DNA from 3 places in the Kribbella sp. NPDC023972 genome. Region 3 is predicted to be linked to each of the others. Evidence: riboswitches for the same ligand, from Rfam matches in the RefSeq annotation. Region 3 holds a riboswitch; each other region holds the start of a gene.
What was found. A riboswitch is a leader RNA that binds a small molecule or an ion and turns the genes downstream of it on or off. The one in region 3 is predicted to bind ZMP and ZTP.
Positions count from the first base shown of each region.

Region 1: linked by a shared signal. The riboswitch ahead of AB0F43_RS23625 (bifunctional 5,10-methylenetetrahydrofolate dehydrogenase/5,10-methenyltetrahydrofolate cyclohydrolase) and the one ahead of AB0F43_RS37590 (5-aminoimidazole-4-carboxamide ribonucleotide transformylase) in region 3 are both predicted to bind ZMP and ZTP.
Region 2: linked by a shared signal. The riboswitch ahead of AB0F43_RS24245 (glycine hydroxymethyltransferase) and the one ahead of AB0F43_RS37590 (5-aminoimidazole-4-carboxamide ribonucleotide transformylase) in region 3 are both predicted to bind ZMP and ZTP.

Region 1 covers NZ_JBEZZH010000006.1:40,942-48,224, forward strand. Annotated here, with positions in the region: gene prcB (proteasome subunit beta) at 1-144, shown strand, start outside; gene prcA (proteasome subunit alpha) at 175-1,029, shown strand; gene AB0F43_RS23610 (NUDIX hydrolase) at 1,167-1,697, shown strand; gene AB0F43_RS23615 (beta-N-acetylglucosaminidase domain-containing protein) at 1,787-4,420, shown strand; gene AB0F43_RS23620 (GNAT family protein) at 4,457-5,098, shown strand; ZMP/ZTP riboswitch at 5,104-5,193, shown strand; gene AB0F43_RS23625 (bifunctional 5,10-methylenetetrahydrofolate dehydrogenase/5,10-methenyltetrahydrofolate cyclohydrolase) at 5,224-6,105, shown strand; gene aroH (chorismate mutase) at 6,137-6,505, shown strand; gene AB0F43_RS23635 (prephenate dehydrogenase) at 6,632-7,283, shown strand, end outside.
Region 2 covers NZ_JBEZZH010000006.1:173,099-180,381, forward strand. Annotated here, with positions in the region: gene AB0F43_RS24225 (hypothetical protein) at 1-649, opposite strand, end outside; gene AB0F43_RS24230 (TetR family transcriptional regulator C-terminal domain-containing protein) at 715-1,308, shown strand; gene AB0F43_RS24235 (hypothetical protein) at 1,311-2,381, opposite strand; gene AB0F43_RS24240 (MarR family transcriptional regulator) at 2,378-2,848, opposite strand; gene AB0F43_RS24245 (glycine hydroxymethyltransferase) at 2,898-4,346, opposite strand; ZMP/ZTP riboswitch at 4,375-4,456, opposite strand; gene AB0F43_RS24250 (acyl-CoA dehydrogenase family protein) at 4,473-6,098, opposite strand; gene AB0F43_RS24255 (YhjD/YihY/BrkB family envelope integrity protein) at 6,117-7,283, shown strand, end outside.
Region 3 covers NZ_JBEZZH010000018.1:30,083-37,365, forward strand. Annotated here, with positions in the region: gene AB0F43_RS37570 (FAD-binding oxidoreductase) at 1-1,004, opposite strand, end outside; gene AB0F43_RS37575 (2-hydroxyacid dehydrogenase) at 1,128-2,057, shown strand; gene AB0F43_RS37580 (exo-alpha-sialidase) at 2,070-3,167, shown strand; gene AB0F43_RS37585 (MoaD/ThiS family protein) at 3,169-3,435, shown strand; gene AB0F43_RS37590 (5-aminoimidazole-4-carboxamide ribonucleotide transformylase) at 3,447-4,361, opposite strand; ZMP/ZTP riboswitch at 4,379-4,461, opposite strand; gene AB0F43_RS37595 (CHAP domain-containing protein) at 4,590-5,111, opposite strand; gene ilvD (dihydroxy-acid dehydratase) at 5,234-6,901, shown strand; partial or broken gene AB0F43_RS37605 (acetolactate synthase large subunit) at 7,179-7,283, shown strand, end outside.

The DNA.
Region 1 (7,283 bases), on a different contig from region 3:
CGGCGGATCTTCCCGGTGGTCGGTGTGGTCACCGCGGACGGCTACCAGCGGCTGCCCGAGGGCGAGGTGGCCGACATCGTCGACCGCGCGTGGGCCGAGCGGCACAACCGCCCGGACGGCCCGGCCTCGGCGTCCCTGACCTGACCCATCGACTGATAGAGGACGACACCTTCGATGAGCGTTCCGTTCTACGTCTCGCCCGAACAGCTGATGCGGGACCGGGCCGACTTCGCCCGGAAGGGCATCTCCAAGGGCCGCAGCGCGATCGCGCTGCAGTACGCCGACGGCATCCTGTTCGTGGCGGAGAACCGGTCGCCGGCATTGCACAAGGTGGCCGAGATCTACGACCGGATGGCGTTCGCCGCGGTCGGCCGGTACAACGAGTTCGAGAACCTGCGGATCGCCGGCGTCCGGCTGGCCGACATGCGCGGGTACTCCTACGACCGGCGCGACGTCACCGGCCGGGCGCTCGCCAACGCCTACGCGCAGACGCTGGGCGCGATCTTCTCCTCCGGCGGCGAGAAGCCGCTCGAGGTGGAGATCCTGGTCGCCGAGATCGGCGCCACCGCCGCCGATGACCAGATCTACCGGCTCACCTACGACGGCTCCATCGCGGACGTCCGCGGGTACGCCGTGATGGGCGGGCCGGCCGAGCAGGTCGCGGACTACGTCGGCGAGCACTACCAGGAGGGCATCTCGCTGGCCGGGGCGCTCCGGCTCGCGGTGGACGCGCTCGGGCACGACAGCAACGAGGTCCGGGAGCTGACCCCGGACCAGATCGAGGTCGCTGTCCTGGACCGGACCCGGACGCAGGTCCGCAAGTTCAAGCGGATCTCGGAGGAGACGCTCGCGCGCATCCTGTCCGAGTCGAGCCCGGACACCACGCCGTCCGAGCCGTCGCCCGCGGCGGACACGTCGCAGGAGGCCGACAAGAGCCCGACGGCGACCGACGACGCCCCGGTGGCGCCGCCGGAGGACGACGCACCGGTCGCCCCGCCGGAGGACCCGCACGACAACCGCCCGCTGTGACGGACCCCTCAGCAAGCCGAGAGCCGGCCGCCCCGGAGAACACTTCCGCGGCGGCCGCTCCCGTCCCACCCGTCGGCCCCGTGCCTGGGCTATCCGTGGCAGGTGAAGGGCGGGATGGGGATCCCGGGGCCTGGGTGATGCTGGATGAGCGGGTGGGGTTCAACGGGTATTTGACGGTGATGCAGCGGCGGTATCGACTGCCGGATGGGCGGGAGGCGGACTGGGATGTGTTCGGTCCCAAGACCTCGTCCGGGATCACGTCGGGCATCACCGTCCTGCCGTTGACGCCGGAAGGCAAGGTCGTCACGATCCGGATCTTCCGCCCGGGCCCCGACCAGGTCGTCACGAACCTGCCGGGTGGCTTGGTCGAGCCCGGCGAGGATCCCGCCGTGGCCGGGGTCCGCGAGCTCGAGGAGGAGACCGGCTACACCTGCGAGTCGTTCGAGCTCGTCACCTGGAACTGGTCGGCCGCCTCCTCGGTCTACCGCAAGTACGTCGCCATCGCGCGCGGCTGTACACCCGACGGCCGGCAGGCCCTGGACGAGTTCGAGGACTGCGTACCGGTCGAGCTGACCGTGGAGCAGTTCCGGGCCGAGCTGCGGACGCCCGGTGCGATGACCGGGACCGACGCCGCCTACCTGGCCCTCGACCACGCCGGTCTGCTTTGACTGGAACTGGTCACGCCAAGGGCTTGACGAGCAGGTCTGCGCACTGAGTGGATGGGAGGTGCAAACGCCTTCCGCCCGAGGAGTTGCTCATGCGCCTGTCAGCGATCGTGTTGCTCGCACTCGTCGCCCAGACCCTGTCCGTCCCGGCCGCCTCGGCCGATGTCACCAGAGAGGCGGCGCCGGTGACGCCTGAGCCTCAGCAGACCGTCGACCGCCGGGATGGGTTCGACCTCGGCCGGACCGTCGGCCTGGTCCGCGGCCCGACCGCGGACCCGGACGCCGAGCGCGTCGTCCGCGAGACGCTCGAGGAGGCCGGCGTACGGACGATTCGTGATCGCCCGGCCGACGTGACCATCTGGCTGGGAGGCAGTGAGGAGGCGCTGCGGCGGTTGGACGTCGAGCCCGCCAAGGGGTTGCCGGCCGAGGGGTATGTGCTCGCCGCCGGCCGGAAGAACGTCGTACTCGACGGCGTCGACACCGACGGGACGTACTACGCCGCGCGAACGTTCGCACAGCTTGTCCAGGGCAACCACCTGGACGGAGTCGAGATCCGCGACTGGCCGACGATGCGGTACCGCGGCTCGATCGAGGGCTTCTACGGTACGCCGTGGTCGCATGCCGACCGGCTCGACCACATCGACTATCTCGGCGCGCACCGGATGAACACCTACGAGTACGCGCCGAAGGACGACCCGTACCACCGCGAGCAGTGGCGTGACCCGTACCCGGCCGACAAGCTGGCCGAGCTCGGCGAGCTGATCGAGCGGTCCCAGCGCAACAAGGTCGACTTGACCTTCGCGCTCTCACCCGGCCTGTCGATCTGCTACACCTCCGACAGCGACTACCAGGCGCTGATCGCCAAGTTCGAGGCGCTCTACGCGCTGGGCGCGCGGGCGTTCAACGTGCCCCTCGACGACATCAACTACAACACGTGGCACTGTCCGGCGGACCGGGAGAAGTACGGCACCGGCGGTGGCGCGGCCGGACGGGCACAGAGCGAGCTGCTCAACCGGATCCAGCGCGAGTGGGTCGCGTCGAAGCCTGATCTGGCCCCGCTGCAGATGGTGCCGACCGAGTACTACAACGTGTCCGAGACGCCGTACAAGAAGGCCCTGCGGGAGCAGCTCGACAGCGCGGTGGTCGTGCACTGGACCGGTATCGGGGTCATCCCGCGCACGATCACGACCGCACAAGCGGCCCGGGCCAAGGCCGTGTTCGGGCACGACATCCTGATCTGGGACAACTATCCGGTCAACGACTACCTCGCCGGGCGCATCCCGCTGGCCGACTACAGCGGCCGCGAGCCCGGGATTGCTGAGCACGTCGCCGGCGTGATCTCGAACCCGATGAACCAGGCCGCGGTCAGCAAGCTCGCGCTGTACTCGTTCGCCGAGCTCGGCTGGAACCCGGCCCGGTACGACGAGCAGGCCTCCTGGCACCGTGCGATCGCCGAACGAGCCGGGGGAGACCGTCGGACGATCGCGGCCCTGGAAGTCTTCGCCGACCTCAACACCTACGACTCGACGCTGCACCCCGAGAGCGCGCCGGTCCTTGCCGCCCGGACCGAAGCGTTCTGGACAACCTGGCGGGCGGGGGAGCGCGACGAGGCGATCGCGGCGATCAAGCCGTACTTCACCGCTGTCGAGAAGGCGCCCGCGCAGCTCCGGCGTGGTGTGGAGGACCCCGCGTTCGCTGACGAGGCAAAGGCTTGGCTGGACGCGACCGTGCTGTGGGGTCAGGCACTCCAGCGTTCACTCCGCCTCCTCGATGAAGTGGCCGAGGGCAACGGTGCGGCCGCCTGGACGAGCCGGCAACGGATCGATCAGCTGGTCGCTCAGGCCAAGGCGATCCGCGACACACGCCTGCCGCACTCCAACACGTATCCGCGCATCGGCGAGGGCGTTGCGGACGCGTTCCTCACCGAGGCGGGCCGGGTCCACGACCAGTGGATGGGCATCGAGGCCGGCCGTACGGCGTCCAGCTCACAGCGCACGTACGCCGAGAACGTCCCCGACCGCATGATCGACGGCGACGAGTCGACGTACTACTGGAGCAACGGTGCCCCGGTGGCCGGTGACGAGATCCGCGTCGATCTCGGCGCACCGCGTGCGATCGGCGACATCGCCGTACTGATGGGCAAGTCGGGCAGCCCGCAGGACTACATCCACTCCGGCGCCCTGGAGTACTCCACGGACGGTGAGACGTGGACCGAGCTGACCCGCGCGACGACCCCTGAGGTGCGTTTCACCGCAGACGTCACCGCCCGCTACGTCCGCTATCGTGCGATTGTCAACAATCCGTCGTTCTGGCTGGTGGTCCGCGAGTTCTCGATCCAGGTCACCGACGGCTCCGAGTTGGTGCTGACGGCAACAGGTACGCCGGCCGCCGCGAACGGCTCGGCGTTGTCCGACGCAGTCGACCGCAACGTGACCACTACCTACACCGCCGCGACAGCGCCCACCGAAGGGGACGCTCTCGTCATCACCCTGTCGACGCCACGACCTCTCGACCAACTCACCGTCCTCCAGGCTGACAGGTCGACCGCCCCGGGCCGGCTCGAACTGAAGACCGCGACCGGTTGGCGGCAAGCGGGTCAGATCCAGGGTGCCTACACCGCCGTGACCTTCCCCGCGACCACCGTCGAGGCGATCCGGGTGAGCTGGGCGGCTGGCGCCGTACCGCCACAGGTTCACGAGGTGATCCTGCGCCGGGCCGGCAATTAGGTTGCCCGGGGTCCGCGGGCACCTCAGGATGGCCGGGTGCTGACCGACCACTGGCCGCTGCGCCGCCTCCGGCTGACCACCGACCGGCTCGTTCTCCGGCAGCCCGGCGAGGAGGAGCTCGCCGCGCTCGCCGACGTCGCCGCGAACGGTGTCCACGAGCCGGGGGAGCGGCCGTTCCTGACCCCGTGGACCGACGCGTCACCCGCCGAACGCGCCCGGACCGTGCTGCAGGGGTACTGGAGCACTCTGGCCGAGTGGACTCCGCAGGACTGGGCGTTGGATCTCGGCGTGTTCCGGGGGACGACGCCCATCGGCATGGTCACCCTGCGAGCCCAGGATTTCGCCATCCTCCGCGAGGTGAAGACGACGTCCTGGCTCGGGCTGCCCTACCACGGTCAAGGTCTCGGGACTGAGGCACGCCTCGCTCTGCTGCACCTCGCCTTCGACGGGCTCGACGCGGAGGCGGCGTTGACCGAGGTGTTCCAGGACAATGCCGCGTCCCAGGGCGTTTCCCGCAAACTCGGCTACCGCCCGGACGGGATCTCTCGCGACGTTCTGTACGGCCGGCCGGTCATCTCCGACCGGCTCCGCCTGACCCGTGAGCACTGGCAGGCCGCCGCCCACCCGCCGGTCGAGGTCGTCGGTCTGGACGACTGCCGTTCCTGGTTCGTCGCGTAGGCTGGCCGGTGGACCGCGACTGGCGTTGAGGTGGAGAACCACCGGGGAACGGTCCGCCGGAGGATCCGGCTGAGCCGCGCGCCTGGGCACCCGACCTGTTGTCGACGCCCGAAGGAGCGCGCCGTATGGCCAAGTTGATGATCGGAACCGACCTCGCCGCCGAGCTGGTGACGAAGGCGGCTGAACGTGCCCGGATCCTGCGAGAGAAGACCGGCATCCAGCCGTGCCTGGCGACCGTGCTGGTCGGGGATGACCCCGCCTCGGCGACATACGTCCGGATGAAGCAGAACCGGAGCAGGAAGGCCGGCATCGGGTCACGCAGCGTGGTCCTCCCTGCGGAGACCACGACCGGGGAACTCGTCGCGGAACTGACCCGCCTGTCCAAGGATCCGGAGGTGCACGGGATCCTGCTGCAGCATCCCGTGCCCGCGCACATCGACGAGCGGGCCGCGTTCGAGGCGATCGACCCAGCCAAGGACGTCGACGGGGTGACCATGCACGCGTTCGCCGCGATGGCGTTCGGCGAGCCCGGCTTCCGGTCCTGTACGCCGGGCGGCATCCTGCGGCTGCTCGAGGCGTACGACGTACCGCTCGCCGGAGCGCACGCGGTCGTCATCGGCCGCAGCCCGATCCTGGGCAAACCGGCCGGGATGTTGCTGCTGGCATCGAACGCCACCGTCACCTACACCCACTCGCGGACCACCAACCTGCCCGAGATCGTCCGGACCGCGGACATCGTGGTGGCGGCCGTCGGCAAGGCGAACTTCGTCCGGGGTGACTGGCTGAAGCCGGGTGCGGTGGTGGTCGACGCCGGGTACAACGAGGGCAACGTCGGTGACGTCCACTTCGACGAGGCGGCCGAGGTGGCGAGCCTGATCACGCCGGTCCCGGGCGGCGTCGGGCCGATGACGATCGCGCTGCTGCTGGAGCAGACCGTCGACGCCGCCGAGAGGGCGTCTGGCGCACAGTCCGAGACGGCTGTCCACTCTCTGGCTGCTCTGCCCTAGGGTTGAGGTAGACGACTAAGGAGGCAGGCACGTGGCGGTACGGGCGATCCGGGGTGCCACCCAGCTGGAGGTGGACGAGCGCGAGCACCTGCTCGAGCGCTCCGCCGAGCTGGTGAAGGCGGTCCTGGAGGCGAATGATCTGGACCACGAGGACCTGATCAGCATCCTGTTCACCGTCACGCCCGACCTGCGCTCGGAGTTTCCCGCCGTGGCCGGGCGGCAGATCGGGCTGACCGACGTACCGCTGATGTGCATGCAGGAGATCGACGTCCCGCACGCGCTGCCGCGGGTGGTCCGGATGATGGTGCACGCCGAGTCGCCCCGGTCGCGGGAGAAGATCCAGCACGTCTACCTGCACGGTGCCGTCGCGCTGCGCCCGGATCTGACGGGCGCCCAGTGAGGACATGGTGACCGTGCTCATTGCCGCGCTGCCGCGCGGCGGGTCATGGGGCTTTGACTCCCGCCCTTCCCTCGTCACTCCAGTCGCTTCGCTCCCTCCGCTCCTCAGTCCAGGCCGGGAGGCCCCGTGACCGAGCTTCGCGGGCCGGTCCGGGTCGTCGGCGCCGGGCTGATCGGTACGTCGATCGGCCTCGCGCTGGCCCGGTTGGGTGTGGTGGTGGAGCTGGTCGACGCCGATCCGGACAACGCGCTGATGGCCGAGCGGATCGGGGCCGGCTCGCGGCTGGTCCAGATCGAGCCTCAGCTCGTGGTGGTCGCCGTACCGCCGGATCACGTCGGTCAGGTGGTCGCGGAGCAGCTCGAGCAGACCGACGCGATCGTCACCGACGCCGCGAGCGTGAAGTCGAAGCCGCTCGCGGACGCGGCCCGGTTGACCACTGATCTCAGCCGGTACGTCGGCAGTCACCCGATGGCGGGGTCCGAGCGCAACGGACCGCTCGCCGCGCGGGCGGACTTGTTCGACGGGGCGACCTGGGCGATCACGCCGCATGAGACCAGCGCGCCCGAGGCCGTCGAGCTGGTCCGGCGGCTGGCCGAGGCGTCCGGTGCGCGGACGGTCGAGCTGTCGGTCGAGGACCACGACCTCGCGGTCGCGCGGGTGTCGCACCTGCCGCACCTGATGTCGGCGCTCGCGGCCGGGACCCTGGCCGACGCGCCGGATTCGCACTTGCAGCTGTCCGGGCAGGGCGTCCGTGACGTGACCCGGATCGCGGCCGGCG
Region 2 (7,283 bases), on a different contig from region 3:
GCCCGGTGGTGAGTCGCCCGAACGCCGTCGTCAGTGTGGCGAACTGGATCGCCGACTCGATGAGCAGTACGACGACAATCACCCGGGTGTCACCGCGCCGGTCGCTGGACACGAGGTTCAGCTGCTCCGCCGAGTACTTGCGGCGAAAGTACGCCAACGGCATCACTGCGTAGACCACGACGTTGTAGCCCGCCCACGTCATCGCCTCGACCGGAGCGACGTGGTCATGAGTACCGAAGATCGAGCCGGCCAGGTGCAGCCCGAAGGGATGCCAGCCGAACAGCCGGGCGAGGAAGAACCCGACAACGAGGCCGAGTGCGCCATAGGCGAGCAGCAGCAGGGTTTCCCGACGCGTGGCCGCGAGGTCCGGGGCTCTGGCGGCGAGGTCGGGCCGGACGCGGTGCCTGGTCAGCAGGCAGGTGACGGCCATCAAGCCGAAGATCCCCAGCATCCCGATATTGGTGTTCACCACGTGGTCGACCGTGGAACCGGGCACGCCCGGCCAGCCGAACGGCAACGCCTCACCCGCGACGAGCAGGACAACGAAGTTGGCGGCAAGCCAGACGGCGGCGGTGATCCGGACACTTCGCTGGCGTGCCAGACGGCGAAGCGAGGTCAAGGCGCGCGGTGGGGCGGTCGTGGTCGGCATGGCGCTCCTTTTTAGTACAGCTGTACTAGCGGCGATAACGTAGCACACCTGTGCTATAAAAAGCCATGCCGAAGATCGTCGATCCCGCTGAACGACGTCAGCACCTCGCGGAGGCGGCCTGGCGGGTGATCCTTCGCGACGGGCTCGAGCACGCGTCGGTCCGCAACGTCGCACGCGAAGCCGGGTTGTCCAACGGCTCGTTGCGCCACATGTTCAAGACGCAGGCCGAACTACTGGTCTTCGCGATGAACCAGGTGATCGAGCGCATCGAGCGCCGTCTCGACTCTCTCGACCCGGCCGGCGACCCCCGCACGACCGCGGAGCGGTTCCTCGTCGAGCTACTGCCCATCGACGAGGAACGCCAGGAGGAGAACGCCGTCTGGCTGGCGTTCACCGCGCGCGCCCTGGTCGACCCGGAACTGCGCGAGTGCGCCGAGAGGAGCTACGACGCGCTGCGCGCCGGCTGCCGCCGCTGGGTGACCGAGATCGCCGGCGACCAGGTCGACGTCGAGTGGGAGGCCGACAGGCTCCACGCCGTGCTCGACGGCCTCGCCATCCACGCCGCGACCCGGCCGGAGGTCGCCACCGCCGACAGGCTTCAAGCAATACTGGCGATGCATCTCGACACCCTCGTCCCCCTCGAGAAGCGCCACCGCTGAGGTCAGACTCGTGAGCGTCCCGGTGGGGCCGGCGGATGGCCTGGTCGGGGCCCAGGTTGTTTCCCCACCTGGGGCTGATGACCTTGCGGGCGCGGCCGCGAAGCGTCGCCAGGTCGAGCTGCCCCTGATCCACGTCTGACGATCGGAGGCGGGAGGCTGCGGGCGACGGTATTCGCCAGGTCATTGGCGTTGGCCTGGATGCGGTCCGGTTCGGTTTCACCACGGGCGGTGGGGCCGCGGACTTCCGGGGGTTTGACGAAGTCGGCTACGGCGGCAACGACCTCTGGAGTGTGGACGTCCGGCGCCTTCGTGCCAGCCGGGTGACCGGTCCTGCCTGCGGTCACGACGTACTTCGCCTCTGCGGCGACGAACTTGACGACTTGCTGAGCACGCAGGACCCGGGCTTTGCGGAGAACGCGGAGCTCGTTCGCCATCGACGCCTTGGCCCGCCAGTTGACGTCGTGCAGGAGGCGGGCGAGACGGTAGGCCGGGTTGGTCTCGCCACCGGGAATGGAGCGCGATCCGCCGTGCGTGTAGAACTCGCTGTAGAGGGCCGGGAGATCCTTGAATTTCACCTCGCCGTTCCAGATCCGGTAGGCGTCGGTGGGGAGTTCGCCGTTGACCCAGGCCTTGTCCATCAAGGCGTGCGAGGCCAGGTTCAGCGGCCGGTGGCCGACGTAGTGGAACCGGGGCGCCTCGCCGCGACGGCGACGCTCGTACTCCTCGATGATCTGCGGCCACTCGTCGGCCGAGATCGTCCGCGCGAGCCGGGACGCGAACGACGTACGGGCGTGCAGCTCCCGGGCAGAGGTGACCGGGTCGTCGGTCCGGCCGGTCATTGTTTCGAGCTTCGGCATCATGAAGGTGCCGCCGCCGGGCCCCACCCGCTCCCAGTACGTGACTCTCATCGACGGCCGAGGCCCGCGGGACAGCCTGTTCAGCAGTTGCAGAGCCTTGATCGTGGCCTTGTAGATCGGGACCCGGCGCCGCATGATGCGGGTCTCCCACTCGATCCGCGCGTCGCTGGTCAGCCAGTCCGATCCGACCAGAGCCTTCGCGTGGCGCCGCCTCATCGCGGGTGGCTCACCTGCCAGGACTTGATCAGTTGTTCCAGGTCGTTGTGGATGAAGGCGAAGAAGTCGGCGGCCTCGGACAGGCGTCGGCCGACCGGGGTGTCCGCGCCGAACAGCTCGACGCCGGAGCGGCTGGTCGACTCCCACTCGGCGAGGGCGCTGTTGCGGCGCTCGAGAAGCGCGGCGAACACGTCGTCCCGGATCCGGTAGTGGTCCTTGCGCGAGCCCGGGATCCGCTCCCGCGAGATGAAGCCTACCTGCAGCAGTTGCCGGACGGCGCCGGACACCGCCGGCTGGCTGATCCGCAGTGACTCAGCCAGCTCGGCGGACGTCAGGGTGCCGGTCGGAGTGACCAGCATCCGCCCGATCACCCGGGCGGACATGGTCGGTACGCCGCTGTTCGCCAGCACCCCGGCGAACCGCTCGACGAACTGACTGGTCTCTTCCGGGGTCGGGTCAGACGGCATGAGCGCACCCTACCGGAACTATCACAACTTTCTGATAGTTCGCGTGTTGTCAGCTGAGCTCGAGCCCCGGGTACAGCGGGTGCTTGTCGAGCAGCTCGGCCGAGGCGGCCTTGGTCTTGTCCGCGACCCCGTCGGCCAGCACGTACTTCGCCTTCGACGGCGCACCCGCCGACGTCGTGGTCGGCGTGGTCGAGGACAGCACGTCCACGATCAGCTCGGCGACCCGGTCGAACTCGTCGGCCCCGAAACCACGCGTGGTCAGCGCCGGGGTGCCGATCCGGACACCCGAGGTGTACCAGGCGCCGTTCGGGTCCCGCGGTACGGCGTTCCGGTTGGTCACGATGCCCGAGTCGAGCAGCGCCGACTCGGCCTGCCGGCCGGTGATCCCGTACGACGACACGTCCAGCAGCACGAGGTGGTTCTCGGTGCCGTCGGTGACGAGCTTGACGCCGCGCTTCATCAGGCCGTCGGCCAGCGCGACCGCGTTGTCCGCGACCGCCTGCGCGTACTCCTGGAACGACGGCTGCCGGGCCTCGGCCAGCGCGACCGCCTTCGCGGCCATGGTCTGGCTGAGCGGGCCGCCGAGCACCATCGGGCAACCGCGGTCGACGGCGTCGGCGTACTCCGGCTGGCACAGCACCATGCCGCCACGCGGGCCGCGGAGCGACTTGTGCGTGGTGGTCGTGGTCACGTGCGCGTGCGGCACCGGGTCGAAGTCGCCGGTGAAGACCCGGCCCGCGACCAGGCCGGCGAAGTGGGCCATGTCCACCATCAGGGTCGCGCCGACCTCGTCGGCGATCTCCCGCATCTTGGCGAAGTCGATCTTGCGCGGGTACGCCGAGTAGCCCGCGATCAGGATCAGCGGCTTGAACTCACGAGCGGTCGCGGCGACCTTGTCGTAGTCGAGCAGCCCGGTCTCCGGGTCGGTGCCGTACGAGCTCTGGTGGAACATCTTGCCGGAGATGTTCGGCCGGAAACCGTGGGTCAGGTGACCGCCGGCGTCCAGCGACATGCCGAGCATCTTCTGGTCGCCGAGCGCCTTGCGGAGCTTGGTCCAGTCCTCGTCGGTCAGGTCGTTGACGTGCTTGGCGCCGGCCTCGGCCAGCGCCGGGGACTCGATCCGCTGGGCCAGGATCGCCCAGAAGGCGACCAGGTTCGCGTCGATCCCGGAGTGCGGCTGGACGTAGGCGTGCGGCGCGTTGAACAGGGCCTTCGCGTGGTCGGCCGCCGCCTGCTCGACCGTGTCGACGTTCTGGCAGCCGGCGTAGAAGCGGTGCCCGATGGTGCCTTCGGCGTACTTGTCGGACAGCCAGTTGCCCATCGTCAGCAAGGTGGCGGGGGAGGCGTAGTTCTCGCTCGCGATCAGCTTGAGCGACGAGCGCTGGTCGGCCAGCTCGGCCTTGATCGCGCCGGCGATGGTGGGTTCCACCGCGCCGATCACCTCGAGCGCGTTGCGGTACGCGGCCGATGCGGCGGCGGCATCGAAGGGTTGAGTCATCGTTGTCTCTCCTGCGGTTGCAGTGGGTCGAAGGCACCCAGGCGCACGGTGCCGACGGTCTTCGCTCCCCGGTGGTTCTCCACCTCAGCGCGCCAGTCGCGACGCGCTCACCCTATCGCGTCAGCGTCAGAGGCTGCGATCGGTGATCGACGCGAACGGCGTCGTACGTGGGAGGGTGCCGAAGACGCCGCCCCAGTCGTTCGCCAGACGCGACGCCACAAACGCATCGGCGACCTCAGGTGTCGAGTGCCGCACCAGCAGTGACGCCTGTAGGCACAAGGCCATCCGGGCGGCCAGCCGGCGAGCCCCCGCCTCGGCGCCGTCGAGATCAGCAAGCGCTTGCAGAACGTCGTTGACCGCGGCATCCAACCGCCCGTCCGCACCCCGCGTCGCGCCCACCTCGAGCAGCCAAGCCTCCAACGACTCCGGCCGCCGGAGCGCCCGCAGCACGTCGAGCGCGTTCACGGTGCCCGATCCTTCCCAGATCGAGTTCAGCGGCGACTCCCGGAACAGCAACGGCATCCCGGACTCCTCGACGAACCCGTTCCCGCCAAGACATTCCAGCGCCTCCGCCACCATGAACGGCGTCCGCTTGCACACCCAGAACTTCGCGAGCGGAAGCGCGATCCGCCGGAATGCCGCGGCCTGTTCGTCACCGCTGACCGAGGCATCGACCGCCGCCGCGAGGCGCATCGCCAGCGCCGTGGCGGCCTCGCTCTCCAGTGCGAGGTCTGCCAGCACGTTCTGCATGGCCGGCTTGTCGGCGAGCAGCCCGCCGAAGGCCGACCGGTGGCGGGTATGCCAGACGGCCTCCACCAGCGCCCGACGCTGCAGGGCAGCGGACCCGAGAACACAGTCGAGCCTGGTCGCGGCGACCATCTCGATGATCGTGCGCACACCGGCGCCTTCGTCGCCGAGCCGGTAGCCGACGGTGCCGTGGAACTCGACCTCGCTGGACGCGTTCGACCGGTTGCCGAGCTTGTCCTTCAGCCGCTGCAGCGCGAACGCGTTCCGGTTGCCATCGGCAAGCACCCGCGGTACGACGAAGCAGCTCAGCCCGTCCGGCGCCTGAGCCAGCACCAGGAAGACGTCGACCTGCGGCGCCGAGCAGAACCACTTGTGCCCGTTCAGCTGGTACTCGCCGTCGCTGCCGGTAGGCGTCGCGGTGGTGAGGTTCGCCCGGACGTCGGACCCGCCCTGCTTCTCGGTCATCCCCATCCCGGCCAGAGCGCCGTTCTTCTCACCCGCGGGCAGCCGGCGTACGTCGTACTGGGTGGAAGCCAGGTGCGGGATCCACTCCTTGGCGAGCTGCTCGTCGGCCTTGAGCGCGGGTACGGCGGCGTACGTCATCGAGATCGGGCAGCCGTGACCGGACTCGACCTGGGACCAGAGGTAGAAGCCGGCCGCGCGGGTCAGGTGCGGTGACGGCCGGTCGCTGGTCCACGGCGCCGCCTGGAGGCCGAAGCCGACGGCCTGCTCCATCAGCCAGTGCCACGACGAGTGGAACTCGACCTCGTCGATGCGGTGCCCGTAGCGGTCATGGGTGCGCAGAACGGGCGGGTTCTGGTTCGCCGGGAGTGCTTGGGACAGTGCCTCCTCGGACCCGGCCAGTTCGCCGATCCGGTGCAGACCGGGATCGTCCGCGAGATCGGCGTACGGACGCAGAGCGTCACCGAGGGCCGTGTCCCGAGTGAAGAAGTTCACCCCCCGCAGTGGGGGAGCCTGGTTCGTTACCGCGAAAGGGTCCGCCATGTCAGTACGGTAAGCGGTATGGCACGTTCTGGGGCAGGACCCACGGGTGGGAGCTCCCTCTCATTGGCATGGGTCCGCAAGATCCCCGCGACGACCTGGAAGCTGCTGACGCAGACCGTCGGGGTCTGCCTGCGCTACCGGGTCACCGGACTGGCGGCGGAGGGGGCGTTCTTCGCCATTCTCTCGCTGCCGCCGCTGATCTTCGGGCTGGCCGGCAGCCTCGGGTACATCGCGAGCCGGTACTTCGAGGTCGAGACGATCGACGACATCAAGCAGCAGATCGCCGCCCTCGCGGCCCAGGCGCTGACCGTCGACTCGGTCCAGAGCGTGATCGTGCCGACGCTGGACCAGGTCCTCAGCGGCGGCCGGCCGGATGTCATCTCGATCGGTTTCGTCCTCGCGCTGTGGTCCGGCAGCCGCGCGCTGAACGTCTTCGTCGACACCATCACGATCATGTACGGGATGGGCGGCAAGCGCGGCATCGTCCGGACCCGCGCGCTGTCCTTCTCGCTGTACTGCGCCGCCCTCGTGATCGGCGTGATCGTGCTCCCCCTGGTGCTGGCCGGACCCGACGCGGTGGCCGCGCTGCTTCCGCATCGGCTCGACTTCCTGAACCAGCTGTACTGGCCGGTGGTGACGATCCTGTCGGCGGGGTTCCTGAACACCCTCTACCACTTGTCGGTGCCGGTCCGGACGCCGTGGGTCTCCGATCTGCCGGGCTCGTTCCTGGCGTTGTCGATCTGGATCCTGGGCAGCTTCCTGCTGCGCTGGATCCTGCAGAGCACGGTCGGCGGTACGTCGATCTACGGCCCGCTGGCGGCGCCGATCGCGGTCCTGCTGTGGCTCTACATGACCGCGATCGCGGTGCTCATCGGTGCCGCGCTGAACGCGGTGGTGGACCGGTTGTGGCCGCACAAGTCGTGGGGCACGGAACCCGCTTCAGCGGGGGCGACCGAGGTGCACGCGCGCAAGGACGCGGAGGATGAGATCGAGCCAGTGATGAAGGCCGAGCCGGAGCCGCACCACGACCACCCGCTGACCCCGGTCGATCGGCCGGCTCCCGTCGTATCCCCGGAGGGCCCGGACAAGGAGGCACCGCGGGCCGAAGCCGACAGCCCGCAGAAGGAAGCGCCGCGGGCCGAAGCCGACAGCCCGCAGAAGGAGGCGCCGCGGGCCGACGCGAAC
Region 3 (7,283 bases):
ATCCCCACCTCGGCGTCGAACCAGCGCAGGAACCCGGCCAGCCGGGTGACCGGGATCTCGACGTCCTGGATGACGCGTTCGCGATCCGGCTTGCCGCGGCGGCGGTTGATGCGCGCGGCCACCTGATACCTGTTCTCGAGGCCGACGAGCTTGTGGAACACGTCGCTGCGCCGCCAGCGCTTCGGCCACAGCCGTCGTACCAGCGGCTTCTGCGCGCCGAAGGCGGCCGAGCACCAGAACCAGTCGGTGTCCCACCGCCACAGGTAGTCGTGCGCGGTGAGGAAGTCCTTCGGGCGCTGCTGGATCGAGCGGTAGTAGATCTGCTGACCGGTGTAGTCGCTCGTCCGCACCGCTGCGTCGCTGTTGCGGCCCAGCGTCAGGTACGCCTCAGACGGGCTGAACGCGACCCCGTCGACGAAGTGCACCGGCTCGTCGTCGTACATGCCGGAGGCAATGATCTCCTCGATCACCGGGGCCAGCTGGTCGAGTCCGAGCTGGACGTGCCGGAGCGCGACGTACGGCGAGATGCGGTCGAGCTCGATCTTGAGCCGGGTCGCGTAGCCGAGCGTGCCGTAGGAGTTCGGGAAGGTCCGGAACAGTTCCGCGTGCTCGCCGTCCGGCCGGGCGGTGACGAGGTCGCCGGCGCCGGTGAGGATGTCCAGCTCGAGGACGGACTCGTGCGGCAGGCCGGCCCGGAACGACGAGGACTCGATGCCCAGCCCGGTCACCGCGCCGCCGAGGGTGATCGTCTTCAGCTGCGGCACGACCATCGGCGTCAGCCCGTGTGGGAGGGTCGCGGCGACCAGGTCCTCGTACGTGCACATGCCCTGGACGTCTGCCGTTCGCGCCTCCACGTCGACGCTGATCACCCCCGTCAGTCCCGACACGTCCAGGCCCGGCCGCTCGATCTCGGTCCGGGGCCGGAACAGGTTCGAACTCCGTTTCGCCAGCCGGACCGGCTCCCCGGGCGGGATGCGCTGGTACGACGAACGAAGCCGTCCCACGGCCTGATCGTGATCAACGGTCGCAGCCAGATCCGATGTCGAGGGCACCGATCCACTGTACGACGAATGAGCCTGTGGACGGCGGGATGAAAAGTGTCCGGTCCGGCGAGTAGGTTCTGGGGCATGGCTGACGTGAAGGCATGGTTGCCGTGGGAGGACGCGGAATCCACCCTCGGCGGGGTGCCCGCGGGATTCGACGTGGAGTGGTACGCCGGTGGTGACCGGCCGGCCTCGATCGACCAGGTGGAGTTCTACGTGCCGGCGTACATGGGCGGCTCCGAGGTGGTCGAGGTGGTCCGGGACATGCCTGCGCTCAAGGTGGTGCAGCTGCAGACGGCCGGCTTCGAGAACGTGCTGCCCCATCTGGCCGATGACGTGACCTTGTGCAACGCGCGGGGGGTCCACGACGCGTCGACGGCCGAGCTCGCGGTCGGCCTGATCCTGGCGTCGTACCGTCGCCTCCCGCGTGCCGTGCGCAACCAGGATCGGCACGTCTGGCCCGCGTCCTACGACGAGATGGACGACTCGCTCGCGGACCGGACCGTGCTGATCCTCGGGTACGGGTCGATCGGGGAGGCGCTGGAGCGGCGGCTGACCGGGTTCGAGTGCGAGATCATCCGGGTCGCGCGGCGGGAGCGGGAAGGCGTGCACCCGATCAGCGAGCTGCCGGAGCTGCTGCCGCTGGCCGACGTCGTCGTCCTGCTGACCCCGGCGACGGCCGAGACACGCGGCATGGTGGACGCCAAGTTCCTGGCCCAGCTGAAAGAGGGCGCGTTGCTGGTGAACGTCGCGCGCGGCGTCGTCGTGGACACCGACGCGTTGCTGGCCGAGCTGACCGGTGGGCGGATCCGGGCCGCGCTGGACGTGACCGAGCCCGAGCCGTTGCCCGCCGGACATCCGCTGTGGTCTGCTCCGAATGTGCTGATCAACCCGCACCGCGGGGGTGCCTCGACGGCGTTCGGGCCGCGGGTGGCCCGGCTGGTGCGGGCGCAGCTGGAGCGGTACGCCGCGGGCAAACCATTGATCAACGTGGTGGCGGGTCCACCGCGATGAAGGAGGACAACGATGTCCGAGGCCGTACTGCTGATCGGGACCAAGAAGGGGCTCTGGATCGGCCGGAGTGACGCTGGGCGCCGGAACTGGACGCTGGACGGTCCGGTGCCGCAGTTCGAGATGCAGGGCGTGTACGCGGTCGGCATCGACAGCCGCGGCGATCAGCCCCGCGTGTTCGTCGGTGGGACGAGCGAGCACTGGGGGCCGGCGGTCTTCCACAGCGACGACCTCGGCAAGACCTGGGACGAGCCACCGGAGGGCTCGATCGGGTTCCCGAAGGACTCCGAAACCTCGCTCGAGCGGGTCTGGCAGATCCAGCCGGGACCGCCCGGCCAGCCGGAGGTCGTGTACGCCGGGACGCAGCCGTCCGCGCTGTGGAAATCCACCGACGGGGGAGTGACGTTCGAGTTGGTCCGCGGGTTGTGGGACCACCCGCATCGCAAGGAGTGGGGCGCCGGGTTCGGCGGTCAGGCGGTCCACACCGTGCTGCCGCATCCGACCGATCCGGGCCGGGTCAGCGTCGCGATGTCGACCGGCGGCGTGTACCGGACCACCGACGGCGGTGAGTCGTGGTCGCCGGCGAACCGGGGGATCAAGGCGTACTTCTTCCCCGACCCCTACCCGGAGTTCGGCCAGTGTGTCCACAAGCTGGCCGCGCATCCCGCCGTACCGGACCGGATGTTCGCGCAGAACCACCACGGCGTCTACCGGTCGGACGACGCAGGCACGAGCTGGACGTCGATCGCGGACGGGCTGCCGTCGGACTTCGGGTTCCCGATCGCGGTGCATCCGAACGAGCCGGAGACGGTCTATGTCTTCCCGCTGATAGCGGACGGGAACCGGATCCCCACCGACGCGAAGTGCCGGGTCTTCCGGTCCCGCGACGCCGGGTCCACCTGGGAGGCGCTGACCGAGGGGCTGCCCGACGTACCGTCGTACGCGCCGGTGCTGCGGGATGCCATGTGCACCGACGCGGCCGACCCGGCCGGTGTCTACCTCGGCACGCGGGACGGGTGCGTCTACGCGAGTGCCGACGCGGGCGACACCTGGACCGAGGTCGCGCGGCACCTTCCGGACGTGTTGTCCGTACGCGCCGCGGTAGTCGGCTGACATGGCGGTCGGGGTCAAGCTGCCGACGGTGCTGAGACCGTTCGCGGGTGGTGCCGAGCGAGTCGAGGTCGACGGCACCACCGTCGGCGAGGTCGTCGCTGCCCTGGACCCAGTCCTCCGCCGGCGGCTCACCGACGAGCAAGGCGCCGTCCGCCGCCACGTCAACATCTACCTCGGCAACGACAACATCCGCGACCTCGACGGCCTCAGCACCCCGCTGAAGGACGGCGACGAGCTGATGATCCTGCCGAGCGTCGCAGGAGGCTGACGCCTGCTGGATCAGTGCCTGAACAGGCGGGTGCCGGTGTGGGACAGGGTGATGCCCAGGGAGGCGCAGGCGGCGGCCACGTCGGGGGAGCGGAGTGAGCCGCCGGGTTCGGCGAGGTAGCGGACGCCGTGGCGGTGGGCCTCGATGATGTTGTCGACGAAGGGGATCGCGCCGTCCGAGACCATCGCGACATCCGTGAGCGGGTCGGTCGAGCGGGCGGACCACCAGAGGTCGGCCTTCTCGCCGGCCAGGCGGGTGCAGTCGATCCGCGACTGCTGGCCGGCGCCGATTCCGATCGCCATCGCGTCCTTCAGCATCACCACGGTGTTGGACTGCGTGTACCGCGCGACGATCATGCCGAGCAGGAGATCGCGTGCGGCGGTCTCCGGCAGGTCCGGATCCAGCATCGAGCGAGTCAGCGGCAGGTGGTCCCGGTGCTGCGTCAATCGCAGTCCGTACACCTCGCGGACCTCCGCGTCGGCAGGCTCGAAGGTGGGATCCGCTTCGAGCACGAGGAAGTTGCCGCGCTTCTTGCCGGCCAGGACGCCGACGACGCCTTCGTCGTACCCGGGAGCGATGATCCCGTCGCAGACAAGGCGCCGGAGCCGGTCCGCGAGTTCAGCGTCGACCGGGTGCGACACGGCGACGAAATCGCCGTACGAGGACTTGGGATCGGCATCTCGGGCTCGCACATAAGCAGCGCTGACCGTGTCGGCCAAAGCGGCTCCCGCGGGGGAGACATGCTTGAACGACGCCGCCGCAGGTAGGCCGAAGGTGCTCGACGCCTCCCGGACCAGTTGCCACGCGGTGAGCGCGTCAAGAAGGTTGATGTACGACGGGGAGCCGCAGACCACCGTGAACGGCCATTGGCCGAGCGGCGTGACGGACGCGGATTGGTGTGGATTCATGCCGTAGCGCAACTGCATCGGACACCTCCGAAACTCGGAGGCGCCCAGGCGGACGACGCCTTGTCTGATGGGTCCGCTCCCCGGTGGTACTCCACCCTCGCCAGTCGCGGTTTCGGCGGCAGCCTATTGCACGAAGGCGCGGTGGTCGCCACCGCTGTGGCGAAACACATGGCTAACGCCAGGTGCCCGTCCAGTCGTAGAGCGGAGCGGTGGTCGCGTATTCCCGCAGGTAGCTGATCCGGCCGCCTAGGTGGCTGACACCCAGCCGTAGATGTTGCCGGGGCGGCCGGCGTCCTTGGCCTTCTTGGGGTTGAACGGCCCGTGCTTGCGGACCTTGTCGCCGGAGTTGCCTTCCACGGTGGTGATCTTGCCGTTGCCGACGGCAACCACAACGCCGGTGTGCACGCTGGTGCTGGTGTTCTGCGGCCCGGTGCCGTACAGGACGATGTCGCCCGGTTTCATCCCGGTGTTGCCGGAGTGCGCGCGGCCCTTGCGCTGACCCCAGTAGTAGATGTCACCGGTGAAGGCGTAGTTCGGGATGTTGATCCCGGCCTTGCGCCAGGTCCAGGTGGCGAAGTGGGCGCACCACGCGTTACAGGTGCCGTAAGGGTTGCAGTTGCTGCCGGGTGGGGTCTCGCCCTGACCGATCTCGCCGTTGGCGGCGTTGACGATCTTCGTCCGGGTGCCGGCGGCTTCAGCCGTGACCGGGACCGTGCCCAGCAGGGCAAGGACGACACCGGCCAGTACAAGTCGCAACGAGGGGCGCATCTGAGGTGCTCCATTCTGATGATGGGACAAATCCCCCAACGGTCCGCAATCGCAGTATGTAATTATCTAACATCACAAAGCAATGACGACGTTGTTAATTTACGACGGAATAGAGTGAGGCCATGGTCGATGTGAAGCCACGCAGCCGGACAGTGACCGATGGACTCGAGGCGACCGCGTCGCGCGGCATGCTCCGGGCGGTCGGGATGGGAGACGACGACTGGGCGAAGCCCCAGGTGGGGGTCGCCTCGAGCTGGAACGAGATCACCCCGTGCAACCTGTCCCTGGACCGGCTGGCCAAGGCGGTCAAGGAAGGCGTGCACGCCGCCGGCGGGTACCCGCTGGAGTTCGGCACGATCAGCGTGTCCGACGGCATCTCGATGGGCCATGTCGGCATGCATTACTCGCTCGTCAGCCGCGAGATCATCGCCGACTCGGTCGAGACCGTGATGGAGGCCGAGCGACTCGACGGCTCGGTGCTGCTGGCCGGCTGTGACAAGTCGCTGCCCGGCATGCTGATGGCCGCCGCCCGGCTCGACCTCGCCTCGGTCTTCCTGTACGCCGGCTCCATCATGCCGGGCCGGCTCGGCGACAAGGACGTCACGATCATCGACGCCTTCGAGGCCGTCGGCGCCTGCGTCCGGGGACTGATCACCAGGGAAGAGGTCGATGCGGTCGAGCGCGCGATCTGCCCCGGTGAAGGTGCCTGCGGCGGGATGTACACCGCCAACACGATGGCCGCCTCCGCCGAGGCGCTCGGGATGTCGCTGCCCGGGTCGGCCGCGCCGCCCGCGGTGGACCGGCGCCGCGACGGCTATGCCCGCAAGTCCGGCGAGGCGGTCGTCGGCCTGCTGGAGAAGGGGATCACGGCCCGCCAGATCCTCACCAAGGAGGCGTTCGAGAACGCCGTCGCCGTCGTGATGGCGCTCGGCGGCTCGACGAACGCCGTACTGCATCTGCTCGCGATCGCGCGGGAGGCCGAGGTCGACCTGACCCTGGACGACTTCAACCGGATCGGCGACCGGGTGCCGCACCTCGGCGACCTCAAGCCATTCGGCCGCTACGTGATGACGGACGTCGACCGCGTCGGCGGCATCCCGGTGGTGATGCGGGCGCTGCTCGACGCCGGCCTGCTGCACGGCGACTGCCTGACCGTGACCGGCAAGACGATGGCCGAGAACCTGGCCGCCATTGCGCCGCCGGACGTTGACGGCGTGATCATCCGCGCACTGGACAAGCCGATCCACGGCACCGGCGGCATCACCATCCTGCACGGCTCGCTTGCGCCGGAGGGCGCGGTGGTGAAGAGCGCCGGCTTCGACTCCGACGTGTTCGAGGGGACGGCGCGGGTGTTCGACGGGGAGCGCGGCGCGATGGACGCGGTCGCCTCGTTGGTGCCCGGCGATGTCGTGGTGATCCGCTACGAAGGTCCCAAGGGTGGTCCGGGCATGCGCGAGATGCTCGCCGTGACGGGCGCGATCAAGGGCGCCGGCCTCGGCAAGGACGTCCTGCTGCTCACCGACGGCCGCTTCTCCGGCGGTACGACGGGACTCTGTGTCGGCCACGTCGCCCCGGAGGCCGTGGACGGGGGGCCGATCGCGTTCGTCCGTGACGGCGACCGCATCACCCTGGACGTGAAGAACCGCACCCTCGACCTCCACGTCAGCCCCGAGGAGCTCCAGAGCCGCCGCCAGGGCTGGACGCCGAAGGCTCCGGACATCACCAAGGGCGTCCTGGGCAAGTACACCCGCCTGGTCCGCTCAGCCTCTGAGGGCGCTGTCTGCATCTAAGACAGCCATCTCACGGAATGGGACACGGGGGCAGCGAACTTGACCCGATCGCATTGTGTCGGCGAGTGTTGCCTACATGCGATCGATTCTCCTCGTACTTGTGCGGCGCGCCGACTGACGCGACCACAGAGTCGAGCGCGCCCCTTCAGCCAACCCGGCGGAAGGGGTTTTTTGTTGCCAATGCGACTATCTGCGACCCAGGTGTTCACCGGCAACGGCCACGAGCGAGGATGGATCGGTCGCGAAAAAGCCATAACGTGACAGGACAAGGAAGGCACTCATGAGTGAGCAGCTGACCGGGGCACAGGCTCTGATCCGCGCACTGGAACATGCCGGGGTGGACACCGTCTTCGGCATCCCGGGTGGCGCGATCCTCCCGGCG